Regions from separate parts of the Pseudomonas sp. RL_15y_Pfl2_60 genome, predicted to be linked through region 1. Evidence: riboswitches for the same ligand, from Rfam matches in the RefSeq annotation. Region 1 holds a riboswitch; the other holds the start of a gene.
What was found. Region 1 has a riboswitch for cobalamin ahead of btuB (TonB-dependent vitamin B12 receptor). Riboswitches for the same ligand answer to the same signal wherever they lie in the genome.
Positions count from the first base shown of each region.

Region 2: another riboswitch for cobalamin. It lies ahead of AACY26_RS19750 (TonB-dependent receptor domain-containing protein); the one in region 1 lies ahead of btuB (TonB-dependent vitamin B12 receptor).

Region 1 is NZ_CAXAOE010000002.1:669,051-678,184, forward strand. Features, by position in the region: gene AACY26_RS08175 (cobalamin-binding protein) at 1-111, opposite strand, end outside; gene bluB (5,6-dimethylbenzimidazole synthase) at 108-752, opposite strand; gene AACY26_RS08185 (cobyrinate a,c-diamide synthase) at 749-2,041, opposite strand; gene cobO (cob(I)yrinic acid a,c-diamide adenosyltransferase) at 2,038-2,649, opposite strand; gene AACY26_RS08195 (hypothetical protein) at 2,646-3,215, opposite strand; gene btuB (TonB-dependent vitamin B12 receptor) at 3,273-5,123, opposite strand; cobalamin riboswitch at 5,253-5,482, opposite strand; gene AACY26_RS08205 (hypothetical protein) at 5,568-5,888, opposite strand; gene AACY26_RS08210 (O-methyltransferase) at 5,910-6,572, opposite strand; gene AACY26_RS08215 (C40 family peptidase) at 6,619-7,137, opposite strand; gene AACY26_RS08220 (C40 family peptidase) at 7,179-7,823, opposite strand; gene AACY26_RS08225 (C40 family peptidase) at 7,961-8,566, opposite strand; gene AACY26_RS08230 (NAD-dependent deacylase) at 8,612-9,134, opposite strand, start outside.
Region 2 is NZ_CAXAOE010000007.1:314,911-324,044, reverse strand. Features, by position in the region: gene AACY26_RS19775 (retropepsin-like aspartic protease family protein) at 1-538, shown strand, start outside; gene ribA (GTP cyclohydrolase II) at 684-1,304, shown strand; gene AACY26_RS19765 (MFS transporter) at 1,301-1,717, shown strand; gene AACY26_RS19760 (cobalamin-binding protein) at 1,717-2,520, shown strand; gene AACY26_RS19755 (APC family permease) at 2,745-4,118, shown strand; gene AACY26_RS19750 (TonB-dependent receptor domain-containing protein) at 4,187-6,109, opposite strand; cobalamin riboswitch at 6,206-6,421, opposite strand; gene dxs (1-deoxy-D-xylulose-5-phosphate synthase) at 6,453-8,357, opposite strand; gene AACY26_RS19740 (acetyl-CoA carboxylase family protein) at 8,495-9,134, opposite strand, start outside.

The DNA.
Region 1 (9,134 bases):
TCGTACAGTGAAGCCGGAAATACCTGCAATACGCGACTGCTCGCCGAGCATGTACAGGGTTTCACAGGTTTCCGTAGATAAACAAACGATGCGTTGTGGGCCGACCATCATGCTCCCCATTGGTTCTCAAAAAGCAGTTCGCTCAGCTCGCGTGGCTGTGCCCAGCCTTGTGCTTGCAACATGGGTTGCTGATAAAACGCCTCTACAGGTCCAAGACACAAAACGGCGAGCGGCTTACTGCCAGCGGGCATGCCCAATAGTTTGCCCAGTGCAGCAGGATCAAAAAGTGACACCCAGCCCATCCCCAAGCCTTCAGAACGTGCGGCCAGCCACATATTTTGAATCGCACAGGCGACAGAGGCTAAATCCATCTCGGGCAACGTGCGGCGCCCGAAAATATGCGCCTCACGCTGGTCCATCAGCCCGACGACCAACAGCTCGGCGCATTCGCGAATCCCCTCAACCTTGAGCCGCATAAACGCGTCAGAACGCTCATTGAGTGCTTCAGCCGTGCGCACACGCTCTTGTTCGACCAACCCAGCAATCGCCTCGCGGGTTTGCGCCTGGGTAATGCGGATAAAGCGCCAGGGCTGCATCAAACCTACGCTCGGTGCCTGATGTGCGGCTTCAAGCAGTTTGGCTAGCAGTTCAGGAGCGACCTGGCCGCCGCTGAAATGACGCATATCACGCCGCTCGGCAATCACCCGATAGATCGCCGCACGCTCTGCGGCGCTGTAGGCATGCTCAGTCATGGTCGGAACAGCTCAGCAACTGCCCGCGGGTTGGAGGCGAAGTAGAAATGAATGTACGAAGCGGTCAATCGTCCCTGACGGTAAACCGCCTCGCGGGTACGCCGGTAATTGGGGCACTCGCCACGTGCGATCTCAGGCAGTTCGCCTTCAAGCGAGGAGTGATGAAAGCTGTGCCCACGCAGCGCGCCCTCAGGCAACTCGACTTCTTGCAAGGCCAGCGCAGTCAAGCGCGGTTGCAACGTCGCCCGCCCCTTGAGCAAGCCCAACATGGTGCCGGTCTCGCCTTGCTTGTCGGTCAGGGACTCAAGCAGATAAAGCATGCCGCCGCACTCGGCCAACAGCGGTTTGCCTGCGCCATGATGCTGCCTGATCGCCGTGGCCATATCCTGGTTTGCGGCCAGTTGCTGCAAGTGCAACTCGGGATAGCCACCGGGCAAATACAAGCTATCGGCCTGGGGCAATGCACTGTCTTCAAGGGGTGAAAAGAAGCACAGGCTGGCGCCGAGTTGGCGCAGAACATCGAGGTTGGCCTGATACAAAAAGGCAAATGCAGCATCCCGCGCAACGGCAATCCGCACGCCAGCCAATAAGGGCTCGACGGGATGCACCTGAGGTGCTGAAAACTCAATCGGTGGCGGTAACTCAACCTGCGCACTGGCTGCCAGCGCATCTGCCGCAGCATCTAAACGAGCATCCAGATCCGCCAACTCATCGGCCTGCACCAACCCCAGGTGTCGGCTTGGCAGCTCGATATCGGCACTGCGCGGCAAGGCGCCATACCAACGAATCGACTCAGGCAATGCATCGGCCAGAATATGTCCATGACGCTCGCTGCCAACGCGATTGGCCAAAACCCCGGAAAATGGCAAGCCAGGCTGGAAACTGGCCAGCCCATGAGCCAATGCGGCAAAGGTCTGCGCCATGGCCGAGGCGTCGATGACCGCCATGACCGGCACCGCAAAGTGGCGGGCAAGATCAGCAGCCGAAGGCGAACCATCGAACAGGCCCATGACTCCTTCGATCAAGATCAAATCGGCATCGCCAGCCGCTTGCCACAACAAACGGCGGCTCTCGGCCTCGCCAACCATCCATAAATCCAACTGGTACACCGGCTGGCCAGAGGCGCGCGCCAGGATCATCGGGTCAAGAAAGTCCGGACCGCACTTGAACACCTGAACCCGTTTGCCTTGGCGCGAATACAAACGTGCCAGCGCAGCGGTAACCGTGGTCTTGCCTTGCCCGGAAGCAGGCGCGGCGATCAACAGTGCCGGGCATTGGCGGGCAGTCAAAACTCAACCCCTTTCTGCGCCTTCACCCCCGCTTTGAAGGCATGCTTGACCAGCGTCATGTCGGTCACGGTATCCGCCGCTTCAACCATTCCCGGCAAAGCACCGCGTCCGGTGACGACCACATGCTGCAACAGCGGCCGGGCTTCGATATCGGCCAGCACGGTTTCAAGTTCAAGGTAGCCGTACTTCAGCGCAATATTGAGTTCATCGAGTACCACCAGTGCAACGTCTGGATCCTGCAGTAACTGCGCGGCAACCGCCCAGGCTTCACGGGCTTTTTCGATGTCGCGCTGACGATCCTGGGTTTCCCAGGTGAATCCCTCGCCCATTACGTGATAACTGACTTCATCTGGAAAACGCCGGAAGAAGCTTTCTTCACCCGTGCTCGCCGCCCCCTTGATGAACTGCACGACACCGACTTTATAGCCGTGGCCCAAGGCCCGGGCGACCATGCCAAACGCAGAACTGCTTTTACCTTTGCCGTTGCCGGTATGCACCAACAACAGGCCATATTCATCTTGGGCCTGAGCGATTTTTTCGTCGATCAGGGCTTTCTTGCGCTCCATTCGCGCCTTATGCCGGGCATCGCGCTCAGTTGACTCGCTCATGACTGCACCTCAGATTTACGCCCGGCGAACGCTGCATGCAGACCGATATAAAAGACGCTTGCAACGCCCACATACAAAGCCAAAGTGGTCAGATAACGTGGGTAGTAAACCGCGATGCGCTCGCCCAACTGAGCCAGGCTTGGATCCGGGTAACGGCCCGAGAAGAACAAAAAGCCACCACCGGAAAACAGGTAACAAACAAAGGCACTCACCGAGACAACAGCTGCCAGCAACAGCAGGTTGCTCAACTGTTGGCGGTGCATGCCAGCATACAAACGGCCACCCAACCAGAGTGAACCGTAGGCTGGAACCAGCATCCAGTAGGCGGGAGACATGCACCAGTCACTCACGCCCGCCCATTGCACGGCAGCCATATCGAGCAAAGACGCCTCGATAAACAGTGCAGGAAATACCCAACGCGGTTTAAGCAACACACCCGCCAGAAAGAACACAGCCCAGGATGCGCTGGGCAGGTTGACCGTGGCGAAATGCTGACCTCGGGTCATGGCCATCAAGGCAGCAAGTGCAATGCCGACCAGCAACTGGTTACGCGGTGAAAGGTTCATCTTCTTCTCCTGTTGGTAGCCCAAAACGCCCTGGGACGTTCTGGGCAGTTTTGTCCGCTAGAGCGCTTGGTAACGCACGCTGAAATACACAGCCTGCCCTGGCTGGTTGTAGCCTTCGGCAGTTTCATAATCGGCACCGAGCAAGTTTGCCACCCGGCTTTGCAGGCGCCATTCCTCGGTCAGGCGATACTCACCGCGCAGGTCAACCGTGGCGAACCCCGACAGCTCCTTGGTGTTGGCCAAGTCGTCATAACGCTGCCCTTCAGCGTGCACAGTGCCGCCGATGCTGAACTTGCCAATCCGGCGATCAACGTCAAGGTTGAACAGTTGCTTGGCCCGGCGCGCCAATTCGTTACCATCATTGGCTCCGCTCGATTGGTTTTCCGGGTCCATCAGGGTGTAGTTGGCGCTCCAGTCGAACCCCAGCAACTGACTGGCGACTACTAGCTCAACACCATTGATGCGGGCTTTATCGACGTTTGACGGGCCCTGAACCGAGGAGTCGTAAGCAATCAGGTCGTCAATTTCATTGCGGAAAGCATTAACCGACCAATGTCCCCAGGCGTGCTGGCCGGTCAGGCCTATTTCCAGGCTTTCCGAGGTTTCAGCATCCAGATTTGGATTGCCATAATCGGGAAAATACAACTCGTTGAAAGTCGGAGCCTTAAACGCAGTGCCGTAACTGACAGTGCTGCGCAACCAATCGGTCAGGGCAAAGCCATAAGCGACGTTGCCGGTCTGGTGATCACCGAACTGCTCGTTATCATCGCGGCGCAATGCCACTTGCCAGTCATGGCGCCCCACATCGCCCAAGTACTGGATGAAGTAGCCATTGTTGTCACGCGAGTCACTGTCGTAATCGGTGCTGCCGCTGATTTCATCGCGTTGGTAGTCAGTCCCCAGGGTCAGGGTTTGGCCCTCGGCAATGCTCAGGTCGTTCTGCCAACTGGCGGTATCGCGGCGACTGTCAAAGCGCGAATTGAAGCTACCGTCGGTATAGGCATCGGACTTGTCTTCACTGCGCCCCGCTTGCAAGGTGACTTGCCAGATATCGAACGGAGCGAAACGGGCGCGGGCGCCATAGACATTGGATTCGCCATCGGCATTGGCGTTGAAACCGGAAGTGCGGCTGCGGTTAACACTGTCGTAATCGTTATGCGACTTGGCTTTAAGCACATTGCCGTCAAGCTCAAGGCCATTATCGAAACGATAACCAGCACTCAGGCTGCCCGACAGGTTGCGATAGCCATCGTCGTCGCTTTCATAACCGCTGACATTGGCTGATTTAACGTTGATGCCGTCGGTGTCTGAACTGCTGACCCCAACGCTGTACCAGGCCTTGTCATCGCCACCAGAAACACCCGCGCTGCCGGTGTAAGTGTCGTGGGTGCCGTAACCCGCCGAGAAGAATGGCTTGGCGCCGCCACTCTGGCCTTTGCGGGTAAAGATCTGGATAACCCCACCAATGGCTTCCGAGCCATAAAGGCTGGAACGTGGACCGCGCACCACTTCAATCCGCTCGATCAGCTCAAGTGGCAGATCCTGCAAGGCTGCGCCGCCTGAACTGACAGAGCCGATCTTGACCCCGTCGATCATCACCAACACATGGTCAGACTCTGTGCCGCGCATAAACAGCGAGGTCGACTTGCCCGGCCCGCCGTTATTGGCCAGTGAAACACCCGGGACCTTGCGTAATAGTTCAGGAACGGAATTGACCTGGCTTTGCTCGATCTCCGCGCGATCGAAGACGGTGACGGCAGACAGGCTCTGTTCGGCCGTTTGCGCCGTGCGCGTGGCGGTAACCACGGTATCGTCAAGCTGGTTCGGCTCTGCTGCGAAAACCTGGGAACCGCTGGAAACGCCGCACAGCACGACTGCTGCCGACGTCAAAAAGGACTTGCTCTTCATTGTGTATGCTCCGCCGCTCTCACCCGTGCGACATAGGCTGGGAAAGGCATACGGAGAACAGCAGAGGCATAAACCACAGGCACGCAAGAACGTACAGAGGGTACTACGCCCGACAAAGCCCTCCGCGATGCCGTGAACATGCGACAGGCCGGTCTCCGGGCTTACGAGCAGCGTACTGTTGCCAGCACAGCTACAAACGCACCTTCCCATGCGAATGCACAGTGGTTGAAAAAGCGTTTGGTTTGACTCGTTTACCGTTGCGGGGGCAGCGTCGGAATTGTTAGGCGTGGACACGCGAAACGCACCGACTTCCCTGTTTCACCCTGTAAATACAGGGCACCTGAAGCAAGTCGCGCAGAGTAGTGACTTGCGAGCAGAAGGTCAAACAACAATGCGCGAACAACATGCGATTGCCTGACTTCGCTGGAAAACCATCAAGACGGGTCAGTGACGGGGATGAAAACCCGCAGGCTTGGCCGCCAACCAGGCAACAAAGGTACTCAGGCGCTCATCACTCAATAGGCGTTCCTTATTGTTGTAAGTCAACGCCAGCTCCTTCTCGGTGAATAAGCGATGCACCTGGTTATGGCAGGCACGACACAGCCACAAGGTTGCAGTGATGCGCTCGCTCTTGGCGTAGCGCTTTTGCACATAGGCTTTGTTATGCAGAGACTTGGGGATCAAGTGATGGCGAGTCAAGGGGGCATTGCGCGCGCACAGCTCACAGGCAGATGGCTGCGTGGGCAAGCGAAGCGGTTCAGGCATAGCGGACTATCTCTACAGTGTTTAGCGCTTGCGACAGAGCGTCAGCCCATCGCCCAGCGGCAGCATCGACAAATCAATTCGTCTGTCATTTTTAAGCTGCAGGTTTAGCGCTTGGATTGCACGGGTATCCGCGCTTTGCGGCGCCACCTCAAGCACTCGTCCACTCCACAGGGTATTGTCAAAAAGCAGCAGGCCAGCCGGTTTGAGCAACCGCAAGCCACGCTCGAAATACTCGGGATAATTGGCTTTATCGGCATCGATAAAAATCATATCGAAGGTCTCGGCTAGCCCCTGAGCTTCTAGCTCGGCCAGGGTTTGCAAGGCTGGCGCCAGGCGTTGCTCAATACATCCACTGACCCCAGCTTGCTGCCAATAGCGCTCGGCAATGGCGTTGTAGTCTGCTGGCAAGTCGCAGCAGATCAGTTGACCGCCGGCGGGCATTGCCTGAGCCATGCAAATGGCGCTGTAACCAGTGAAGGTGCCAACCTCGATGATGCGCCTGGGTGCGAGCAACTGGACCAGCAGCGCCATGAACTGACCTTGCTCAGGCGCTATTTGCCAGCGCGCATTGGCCAGCCCGGCAGTTTCGTCACGCAATTGTTTAAGCAACTCCGATTCACGCAGCGATACATCGAGCAGGTATTGGTAAAGGGACTCATCAAGATTGAGCGTTCGATTGGTCATTATCTTTCCGGCTCTCAATAAGCGGGCTCCCTAACACGCTGGCTGCCTACAGGTTATGCGCAAGCTCAGGGCTAAATACCCGCTTGGCATCCAGGTAGACACCCTGCCAATAGCTGTTAGCCAGGCTGTCGAGGCGCACAGTGCCACCACTGGAAGGCGCATGTACAAAGCGGCCCTCACCCACATAAATGCCCGCATGGCTGACTTTGCTGCCGCCACTGGTGGCAAAGAACACCAGATCGCCACTTTGCAGGTTGTTGCGACTGACATTTTGCCCGCGCATCCGACTCAGTTGGCTGGTGGTGCGCGGCAGGCTGATACCAGCAACATCCCGGTAGACGAAGCCTATGAGGCCGCTGCAATCGAAGCCGCCGTCGGGCGTATTGCCGCCATAGCGGTATGGCGTACCGACCAAGCCAATCGCTCGGATCAGTACATCGTCAGCATTACCATTGGCGGCGGGGTTGGTTATTCGCGGGACAGGTTGCGGTGTCGGGGGATGACTGGAGCAGGCGCTGAGCAGCGCTGCAAGAGATAGCAATGCAATGCGGATCGTTCGAGTCATGCGAGGCGCACCTTATTCCCTAATGCGCCTACTCTGCCGCGCTATCGCTTATGACGCAAGCGTGAGCGTGATGCGAGCACAGGTTGGCTGCGCGAAGCTTTATGTGCTGAAAGCACCGTTCGCGAGAATCCACCCTTGTGATTCAGCTCAGAGCGAGTACGCGAAGCCAGCATCGGCTGGTCCCGCGAGCCATCACCTTTAAGGAAGCGCTTGGCCCCGATGTAGTGACGCGACCAGTAGCCACTGCCCAACTTGCTGATACGGATGCTCTTGCCAGTGCGTGGCGCGTGAATGAACTGCCCCTCGCCGATGTACAAGCCCATATGGCTGACGCGCCCACGTCCATTGTGATTGAAGAACACAACATCGCCTGCACGCAGGTCGTTCTTGGCAACCTTGGGCGCCTTCATCTTGATCATCTGCGCTGTGGTACGCGGCAGGTGGATATTCGCCTCGCTACCGAAGAGGTAGACAATCAAGCCACTGCAATCGAAACCACGACGAACATTGGTGCCGCCCCAGCGATAAGGCACACCGATCAATTCTTGCGCACGGCCAACCACCGCAGCGGCTTTTGGTAAAGAAGCCTTTTGCGCACTGAGGTGTTTCTCTGTGGCCTGCGCAGAAAAACTGGCCAAGAGCCCAAAGAAGCAACAAAACAAAATACTGAGTAGAGACCTGCGCATTACGAAACCCAAACAGCAACAGCGGTTGCGGATGCCAAAAAAGTGAAAAAACAGTACGACCCATCCGGGCCAAGCGCCCGCAGAAAACCAGTACCACCAAAATGAAAAAGGCGCCGAAGCGCCTTTGCACACACAACTTAACGAACAGTAACTCCCTGCCCGGTTGAAGCCATCGCCAGTACGCGTTTGGCTTCCATGTAGTTTCGCTTCCAGTAGGGGCTTTGCAGGCTGTCAACCCGGACCCCGCCACTGCGCCGGCTGGCAGAGTGGATAAATTGATCATCACCCAGGTAAATCCCGGCATGGCTTACACGGCCGCGACCGTTGGTGCTGAAGAACACCACATCACCCGGTTCCAACTCATCACGCTTAACAATAGGCGCATCAAGATTGATCATTTCGCGGGTGGAGCGCGGTAACTGCATGCCCGCTTCTTCTTCGAACAAATAGCCGATAAAGCCACTGCAATCGAAGCCTGACTTGACGCTGCTACCGCCCCAGCGATAACGCGTACCAACCAAGGAAAGACCATGTTCGAGAATACTGTCGGCCAGTTGCGGCAACTGATAAGACTTCTGCGCAGCAAGCGCATCAGTGAAATCAGTAAAATCTTCCGTCGCCGGATTAACTGCCTCAGCCAGAGGCTCAGGCTGATTGACTGGTGGTTGCGGTGCCTGGCTAGCACAGGCTGCCAGAAGAACCGTAAGTGCAATAGGCACGAGGGGTGCGAAGCGTTTTAGCATGGGCACAGCCGTGTCGAATTTAATAAATTCGCGAGACTATGCCTTCTATGGCGTCGATTTGCAAATTCTATCGCCCGAAATGTGACTTAGCAGTTGCGGCAAAACATCTAAGGCCTTCCCGGCTATGTAGACATCAACAGCGTCGCTCAGGTCGGTTCGCGAAGGGTTTATTTCCGCCGTGAAGCCACCAATGGCCCGGGTTCGCAGCACCGGTTCGGCAATATACGCGAAACTGGCGCTGGTGCCGATGCTCAATACCAAATCAAAGCCCTCGGCCAACTGTTGATAGAGCATGGCGATGGCTTTTTCCGGCAGCATCTCTTCAAACAACACCACCGGCGGGCGCATCAGCCCTGCGCACTGCCGACAAAGAGGCGGTAAGTCCTGCTCCAAACGAGCGGCCAGTTGATTATCCTGCAGCCCACATGCCTGGCAATACAATGGCGCAAGCTGGCCGTGAATCTCTATCAGCCGCTCTACAGGGCTGCCTGCGGCACGATGGAAGCCATCGATATTCTGGGTCAGCAGCCAGCATTGTGGCTTGAGCCTTTGCAGCTCGGCGATGGCC
Region 2 (9,134 bases), on a different contig from region 1:
GAATATCGATGGCCAGCGCAAGCTGGTAAAAGTCGGTCAGACCGGGCCCAGCGGGGTCCAGGTGATCAGTGCTGATGCGCGTGGTGCGGTGCTGCGAGTCGATGGGGTCGAGCGCAACTACAGCCTCACCCGAGACTACAGCCAAGGCATGGCGGCGCCGCAGAAGCGCTCCTTGAGCATTGCCAAGGGCGAGAGCGGGCATTACTGGGTCGCCGGTTCGGTTAACGGTCACCCCATTCAGTTTCTGGTGGATACCGGCGCCACTTCGGTTGCCTTGACTGGCGCGCAAGCTGATCAGTTGGGGATAGACTACCGGGCGACAGGTCGGGAAATACGGGTCAGTACCGCAAATGGCGTGGCCCGCGGCTGGCGGATCAATCTGAACAGCGTCAAGGTCGGTACCATCGAGGTGCGGGGTGTCGAGGGCACGGTGATGGATGTTGGCACTGGTGGCGAGGCCTTGCTGGGCATGAGTTTCCTCGGGCGCGTGGGCTGGAAGGTCGATCAGGATGTGCTGGTGCTGGAGTCCAAGCATTGATCCAGGTCTACATGCCCTGAGCGACTGTTGGCGCGAGTCGAGTTATTTCCCTTGATACTTATCATCAGTAATTCAGGCTGACCCGTGGCGATTGGCTGCTGTTACAATGCACGCCTATATCCCTTACTGACTCTAGGAGCACAGGGTGCCAGTCGTGTTCGTTGCTGCCTCCCAATTACCTACGCCTTTTGGCGTCTTTACCATGCATGGCTTTCTTGAAGAAACCACAGGCAAGGAGCACGTTGCGCTGACATTTGGCGATGTTGCCAATGGCGCGCCCGTGCTGGGGCGTTTGCATTCCGAGTGCCTGACCGGCGATGCGCTGTTCAGCCTGCGCTGCGATTGTGGTTTTCAGCTCGAAGCTGCATTGAGCGCCATTGCTGCAGAAGGGCGCGGCGTGTTGCTTTACCTGCGCCAAGAAGGCCGTGGTATTGGTCTGCTGAATAAAATTCGTGCCTATGAATTGCAAGATGGCGGCGCGGATACTGTTGAAGCCAACGAGCGTCTGGGCTTCGGAGCCGATCAGCGTGACTATGCGATCTGCAAGCCAATGCTCGATCATTTGGGCATTACCGAGCTGAAACTGATGACCAATAACCCGCGCAAAGTCAAAGCGTTGGGCGATATGGGCATCAATGTAGCTACCCGTGTGCCTTTGCAGATTGATCATAATCCGCACAACAAAAAGTACCTGGCGACCAAGGCTGGCAAGCTTGGCCACATGCTCGGCAGCATGCATCAGGCCGAGGTTGAGGAAAAAGTGTGAATCGGGCTCAGGTACGTCGCCATCTTTCTATTCTGTGGTGGTGGCAGTTGGCGCTGGTTCTGTTGCCGGTCATCGTCTTCAATATCCTGTTCGAGTCCAGCCGTCAGCCCGGTGTATTGGCGATGCCATTCTTTATCGCCGGTATGCTGTCGATGTTTGTCAGTTTGCCGCTGTTCAACGCCTACAAGCATGCGGTGATCGCCACGGGCAAGGCCCGTGACAGCGATGCCGAGCCTGCGGCCTGGCAGGCACTGGCCAAGACACGGCGCAAAGCCTTTCTCGGCGCCAGCTTGCCGGCCTGGATCGCTGCGGTTGCTGTATTTACCAGCCTTGAAGCGATTCCACTGACCCTGCTGACGCTGTCGAGCATGGTCATTCTTTACCTTTACCGCATTCCCCGTCAGCTCGGTTGATGTTTCGTCTGTGGTTGGGCCTGTTGCTGGTGATCGGTTTATCCGGCCCAGCCATGGCCGCGCAGCGAATCGTCAGCCTTGCTCCATCGCTAACTGAAATCGTCATCGACTTGGGTGCCAAGCAGCAGCTGGTTGGCGTACTCGATGGCGGGCCGCGACCTGCGGCCGTGGCGCAATTGCCATCAGTTGGCCGCTACGGCCAGTTAGAGCTGGAAACCCTGTTGGCCTTGCAGCCTGATTTGATTCTGTTATGGCCAGGCAGTGTCAGTCAGGCGCAGCGTCAGCAGTTGCAAGCCTTTGGTATTCCGATGCTGGTGGCTGAGCCGCATACGCTGGACAGCCTCGCCAATCAGTTTGCTGAAATCGGCCAGCGCATCGGTCGGGCCAAGCAAGGTCGGCAGTTGCAGCAGCAGTTTCGTCAGGGGCTGGCTGATTTGCGCAACCGTTATCATCGACAACAGCCATTGTCGGTGTTTTATCAGGTTTGGGATAAGCCGCTCTACACCTTGGGCGGTCAGCAAATTATCAGTGACGCATTGCGTGTGTGCGGTGCTGAGAATGTCTTTGCCGATATTCGTTTGCCTGCGCCGCAGGTCAGTGTCGAGGCAGTTTTGCAGCGTAATCCAGAGGTGATCCTTGCGGGTAGCGGTGCGCAGCTTGAACCTTGGCAGCGCTGGCCGGATATCACCGCAGTCAAGCGCAAGCAGCTTTGGCAGGTGCCGGATAAAGGCCTGGAGCGCCCCAGCTTCCAAATGCTGCATGCCACCGCGCAACTCTGCCAAGTGCTGGCAAAGGCGCAATAACTCCAACAGACTGCCCCTTCCACAGGAGCCCTTTCACCCGTGCGGTCGACCAAGCATGGTGGTTTTCTTGCGCCTGTAAGTTTATGGTCGGTCGTGTGAAAGATCCTATGGCAGGCATCAGGCCATTGAACCGATGCGCAGTTCAGGGGTTCATATTTTCAAATGAAGCCTTCAGCAACTGCTGTCCAGAGCAGGCCTAGAGGTTTGGGACTCAAGGAGGAACCATGTCCAATAACACAAAGTTTGCCCGGGTATTGGGCTCAACGGATGTAATCGCGCTGGCTTTCGGCGCAATGGTTGGCTGGGGCTGGGTTGTACTTGCCGGGACCATGATCAGTAACGCCGGCACCGGCGGCACTATGCTGGCTTTTGCAATTGGCGGTACCGCGGTGATCATGATCGGCCTGGCCTATGCCGAGCTGGCTGCAGCCATGCCGCAAAACGGCGGGGAGCACGTCTACGCTCACCGTGCATTAGGCGCCGGGGCCTCGTTTTTCTGCACCTGGGCGATCATTCTTGGTTATGTTTCTGTGGTGGCCTTTGAGGCGGTTGCCTTGCCTACCGTGCTTGAGGAGCTGATTCCCGGATACAAGGTCGGGTTGATGTATTCGGTCGCCGGGTGGGAGGTTTACTTCACTTGGGCTTTGGTTGGCATTGCCGGAGCAGTCGGCATGACATGGCTGAATATTCGTGGTGTGAAATCCAGCGCGCTGTTTCAGGCGGTGATCACGGTACTGATTATCGCGGTTGGCATCATGCTGATTACCGGTTCACTGTTTAATGGTTCAAGCGCTAACACCGAACCACTGTTTATCGGCGGAATGGGTGGTGTGTTTTCAGTCATCATCATGACGCCGTTTTTGTTCGTCGGCTTTGACGTGATTCCGCAAGCCGCTGAAGAGATCGATCTGCCATTTCGCAAGATCGGCATTATCCTGATCGTTTCCGTGTTGATGGCTGTCGCTTGGTACATCTTGATCATGTACGCCACAGGTCGGGCATTGGATGCCCAGGCGCTGGCGGGCTCGAAACTGGCGACCGCAGATGCAGCGACCGCAGTGATGGGCGATAGCTGGGCGGGCAAACTATTGGTCCTTGCCGGCCTGGGCGGTATCTTGACCAGTTGGAATGCGTTTCTAATCGGCGGCTCGCGAGCGGTCTATGCGATGGCCGAAGCCAAGATGCTGCCAGCGTTCCTGGCCAAGCTGCATCCCACCTACAAAACACCGGTCAATGCGATTCTACTGATTGGTGCGCTGTCGATCATCGCGCCCTTGTTCGGCCGTCAGGCGCTGGTCTGGCTGGTGGATGCCGGTGGCCTGGGCATTGTGGTTGCCTATGCGATGGTGGCGCTTTCGTTCATTGTGCTGCGCAAAAACGAACCTGATATGGAGCGTCCATTCCGTGCCGGGCGCGGCCCTTGGGTGGGCTATGTGGCGCTGGTGCTATCGCTTGGCCTGGTGCTGCTATATACGCCTGTCTCACCTTCGGCATTGCTGCCGGTTGAGTGGTTGTTGGTCGGCGTCTGGGCTGTTTTGGGCGCCGTGCTTTATGGCTACTCTCGCAAGACTTACGGAAGCGTTGAGATTGGCCACTGAGTAAAGGTGCCGAACACCACTAAAAAGGACCGCCTGATGCGGTCCTTTTTAGTGGCCGGGACGCGCGGTTACAGCTGCGGCGTCCAGGTCATCGAAACCAGTGCAGTACGCCCGGCTTCCTCGTAATGGAAGGGCACCTGGGCGAAGGTAGTGCTGTCGAAGGCAGTGCCGTTGGCCTGGTAATAATCGTGGTCGAGCAGGTTGTCCAGCTTCAGGTCAAAGCGCAGGTCGTTGGGCGCTTTCCAGCCTGCGCGCAGGCCCAGCACACCATAGCCCGGTATCTCCTGGTCGTTCGCCAGATCGTTATAGCTATGACTGGCCACCAGCCAACTCGCGCCGACATTGAACTGACCGAAGCTGCGATCTATATCGGCGGTGAAGGTGTTTTCCGGACGACGGCTCAGACGCTTGCCGTCATTGCCGCTGCCACTGCTGTTGCGCGCATCGACCAGGCTGTAGCCGAGACTGGCCTGCCAGCCGAACAGCTGTTGTTTGAGCGCGACTTCCAGGCCGTGGATGGTCGCCTGGTCGATGTTTTCGGGGCGGAAGGCATCAACGCTGTTTGCTTGGTTACCGTCCAGCGCATTGTTGGTGACTATGGCGTCTTCAATGCGGGTGCGGTATGCCGAGACTTCAAGTGAACTGCTCGGCGACAAGCGTGAACGCCACTGCAGTTCATAGCTACGAGCTGTCTCGGGCTTTAGATCGGGGTTGCTGTAGACCGTGCAACCGAAGCCGGGAAAGCAGTCGTCCGGGTAGTACAGGTCATTAAAAGTGGGGGCTCGGAACGACTCGCTGTAGGAGGCGATCAAGTCGTTATCGCTGTTCAGGTGCCAGGTGAAGGCAGCGTTCCAACTGTTCTCGCTGCCAAAAGCCTGGTTGTCGTCATGGCGTAGGCCCAACTCTGTGCCGAATTGGTCATTGTCGTAGCGGTGCTGGATGAATGCGGCTTTGTTCCAACGCGAGTCTTCGTTGAAGGGCGTCGAGCTATTGAGGCGATCCTCATACCAGTCCAGGCCGAGCAATAATTGCTGGCGCTCGGCAAAGGTGACTGTATTGAGCCAGCTGGCCTGGTCGCGGTAGGTGTTAAATTCCGAACCACCGTATGGGTCATGGGATTTTTGCCGGTTCTCGGTGTGCCCCAGTTCCAGGCGCGAAGTCCAGTTTTCGTTCAGTTTCGATTGCAGGTAAGCGCTACCGGTTGACTCTTCAAAGTCTGTATCGGCGGCTTGGGCGGGCGACAAACTGTAATCGTATTCGCTTTGTCCGGTCTGGCGCAGCAGGTTGATCCCGGCTTCAAGGCTGTCGCTGAAATTATGCGACAGGCTCAGGTTAAGGCCTTTATTGCGAAAGGCGCTGTCTTCACTGCCAATCAGGTTAGTGCGCTCAAATCCATCAGTTTCATCGAGTGATGCTCCCAGGTCGAAACGGGTTTGCTCATCACCTCCAGACACGCCAAGGCTGCGCTGCCAGGTACCGTGGGTGCCGAAGCCGACTTTCAGGCGTGGGTGCAAGCCTTGTTCACCTGTGCGGGTGAAAATCTGGATAACGCCACCAATTGCATCTGAGCCATAGAGCGCAGAGCGACTGCCGCGGACCACTTCAATACGTTCGATTTGATCAAGGTTGAGTTGTTCAAGGCTGGCGGTGCCGCTGGAGCTGCCAGCGATGCGTTGGCCGTTAACCAGAACCAGGCTTTGCGCCGTCGAGGTGCCGCGAATAAATATCCCGCTCAGTGAGCCGCTGCCACCGCTGCGTTGGACGCTGACGCCTGGGGTGCGGGCGAGTAAATCCAGAACGTCACCGGCCTGCAGGCGTTCTATGTCTTGGCGTTCAAATACAGTAATTGCAGCTGTGGCCTTGCTGATCGGCTCGGCCTGGCGGCCAGATGTGATGACCAGCGGAGTCGCATGATAAGGCTCGGCAGATTCGGCAGCGGTGGCCAGGCATGGAGCCAGGGCGAGCGCCAGGGAGACACGGGAAAACTTCATTTAACAACCTCAAAAGTACAATGCTTTTGAGGAGGGCAGGGGCAAGTACGGGCAAACAGAGGCCTGCACTTGACGGTGATGCCCTCCGCAACACCAGTCAAAAATTGCAACGAGGCAGGTCTCCGGGCTGCCGACTGCGCTTTTCACCTTCCCGGGCGGACCCAGTGGTTGTCGAAAAACACTGTGTTGCGCCTGAGCGCAGCACTGTCGGTTACCGTTGCGGGGGCAGCGCAGGCATTGTCATAGACGCACCTGCTTCCCTTTTCACGCTGAGCCTTGCGGCTGGCAGCGACCTCGGTCAATCACGATTACAGCTGCTACCGAGTTTGCGGTAGCGGGTTACTTATTTGTTGATAACAGCCAAGCGCTTGCGAATCGCACCTTCAATGCCGCTGGCATCGAGGCCGCATTCGGCAAGCATTTGTGACGGTTTGGCGTGCTCGACGTAAAGGTCGGGCAAGCCAAGGTGCAGCACTGGCTTGAGCAGATTTTCCTGCGCCATGAACTCACTGACAGCGCTGCCAGCGCCGCCCATGATGCTGTTTTCTTCGATGGTCACCAGCAGCTCATGGTCAGCGGCTAGCTGGCGGATCAATGCTTCATCGATGGGTTTGACGAAACGCATGTCGACCACGGTCGCGTCTAGCGTTTCGGCGGCCTTGAGCGCTTCATTCAGCTGTACACCGAACACCAGCATGGCGGTGCCGCTGCCTTGGCGGCGGATGACGCCCTTACCGATTTCAAACGGCTCAAGACCCGCCTCAATTGGCGCATTGGGGCCAGTGCCACGCGGGTAGCGCACAGCTGCCGGGCCGTCATACAGGTGCCCGGTGGTCAACATGCGGCGCAATTCGTTTTCATCACTTGGGGTCATCACCAGCATGCCGGGAATGCAGCGCAGGTAGGTGATGTCGAAGCTGCCCGCATGGGTTGGGCCGTCTTCACCGACCAAACCCGCGCGGTCGATGGCAAACAATACGTCGAGGTGCTGCACGGCCACGTCGTGGATCAGTTGGTCGTAGGCGCGCTGCAAGAAGGTCGAGTAAATCGCTACGACCGGTTTGCTGCCTTCGCAAGCCATGCCTGCGGCTAGTGTGACTGCGTGCTGCTCGGCGATCGCCGTATCGAAGTAGCGATCAGGATATTGCTCGCTAAAGGCGACCAGGTCAGAGCCTTCTTTCATTGCTGGCGTGATGCCGAGCAGACGCGGGTCCTGCGCGGCCATGTCGCACAACCACTGGCCGAATACGCTGGAGTATTTGGGCCCGGATGCTTTCTTGGCTGCGGCTGGCGTGGCGGGCTGATTGACCGGTTCAAGCTTGGTAATGGCGTGGTAGCCGATCGGATCGGCCTCCGCCGGGGCGAAGCCTTTGCCCTTTTTGGTGATCACATGCAGGAACTGCGGGCCTTCAAGGTCGCGCATGTTGCGCAGAGTAGCCAGCATTGTCGGCAGGTCATGGCCATCAATCGGGCCGATGTAGTTCCAGCCCAGCTCTTCAAACAGCGTGCCCGGAACCAGCATGCCTTTGGCGTGCTCTTCGGTCTTGCGGGCAATTTCCCAGGCGCCAGGCAGGCGCGAAAGGACCTTTTTGCTGCCTTCGCGCATGCTTGCATAGGTGCGGCTGGAAAGAATTTTCGCCAGGTAGTTCGACAACCCGCCCACATTGCGCGAGATCGACATGTCGTTGTCGTTGAGCACCACCAGCATGTTGGCTTGAAGATCGGAGGCGTGGTTCAGCGCCTCGAAAGCCATGCCTGCGGTCAGTGCGCCATCGCCGATCACCGCAACGCTTTTACGGTTGCTGTTCTGCAACTTCGCGGCTACCGCCATGCCCAGCGCAGCGCTGATGGAGGTGCTTGAGTGACCAACGCCAAAGGTGTCGTACTCGCTTTCACTGCGCCGAGGGAATGCGGCAATGCCGTCTTTTTGGCGCAGGGTGGCCATGCGTTCACGCCGGCCGGTCAGAATCTTGTGTGGGTAGGCTTGATGGCCAACATCCCAGACCAAGCGGTCGTCCGGGGTATCGAACACATAATGCAGGGCAATTGTCAGTTCGACGACACCCAGGCCCGCGCCGAAGTGACCGCCGGTCTGGCCAACGGTGTACAGCAGGTATTGGCGCAATTCGTCGGCCAGGGTTTCCAGCTCAGCTTCGCCCAAACGGCGCAGCTCGGTCGGCGTGTTCGCACGGTCAAGCAAGGGCGTCAGCGGTCGTTCGCGGGGAATCTCGTGGAAAGTCGTTGGCATCAGGCGAATCGTTATAAATATAAAGATGCGCCAGTTTACCCGAAGCCTTGGGCCGACCCAAACAAGAAGTCGCCGATTACGCCTTGTTTACCCTGCGTATACAGGCATTTTCTTTGCTGATCAGCCCCGGCATGGTCTCACCATGTATCGATATAGCCGCGCTTGTGAGCTTTTTCAGTTGCTGTGGCGGGTGTTGCGTTTAGCCCTCGGGTTAACCATCCGCGGGTCTGTTCAGGGTCAATCACTGCGTCGATTTCAAGGAAGCTGGCCATATTGATTGCCTTGCCATTGGCATAGGCCTTGGCGACCAGCTTGTCGAACAGTTGCTGGCGCGCTTGATCGGACTCGGCGGCTGCCAGCTCCTTGGCAAAACCCAAGCGAACCGCCCCTTCAAGGCCCATGGCGCCGAATTCAGCGCTGGGCCAGGCGGCGGTGAACAGCGGCGAATGGAAACTGCCCGCAGCCATCGCTTGTGCGCCCAGACCGTAACCCTTGCGCAGAACAATGGTGAAGAAGGGCACGCTAAGACTTGCTGCAGCCACAAAGATGCGCGAGACATGGCGCACTGTGGCTTGTTGCTCGGCGTGCGGGCCGACCATGAATCCGGGTGTGTCACACAGTGATACCAGTGGAATAGCAAATGCATTGCACAGCCGCATAAAGCGTGCGGCTTTGTCGCCACTGACTGCGTCAATGGCGCCGCCCAGATGGGCTGGGTTATTGGCGAGCAAGCCAAATGGCTGGCCCTCGATACGAATAAATGCGGTGATCAGGCCC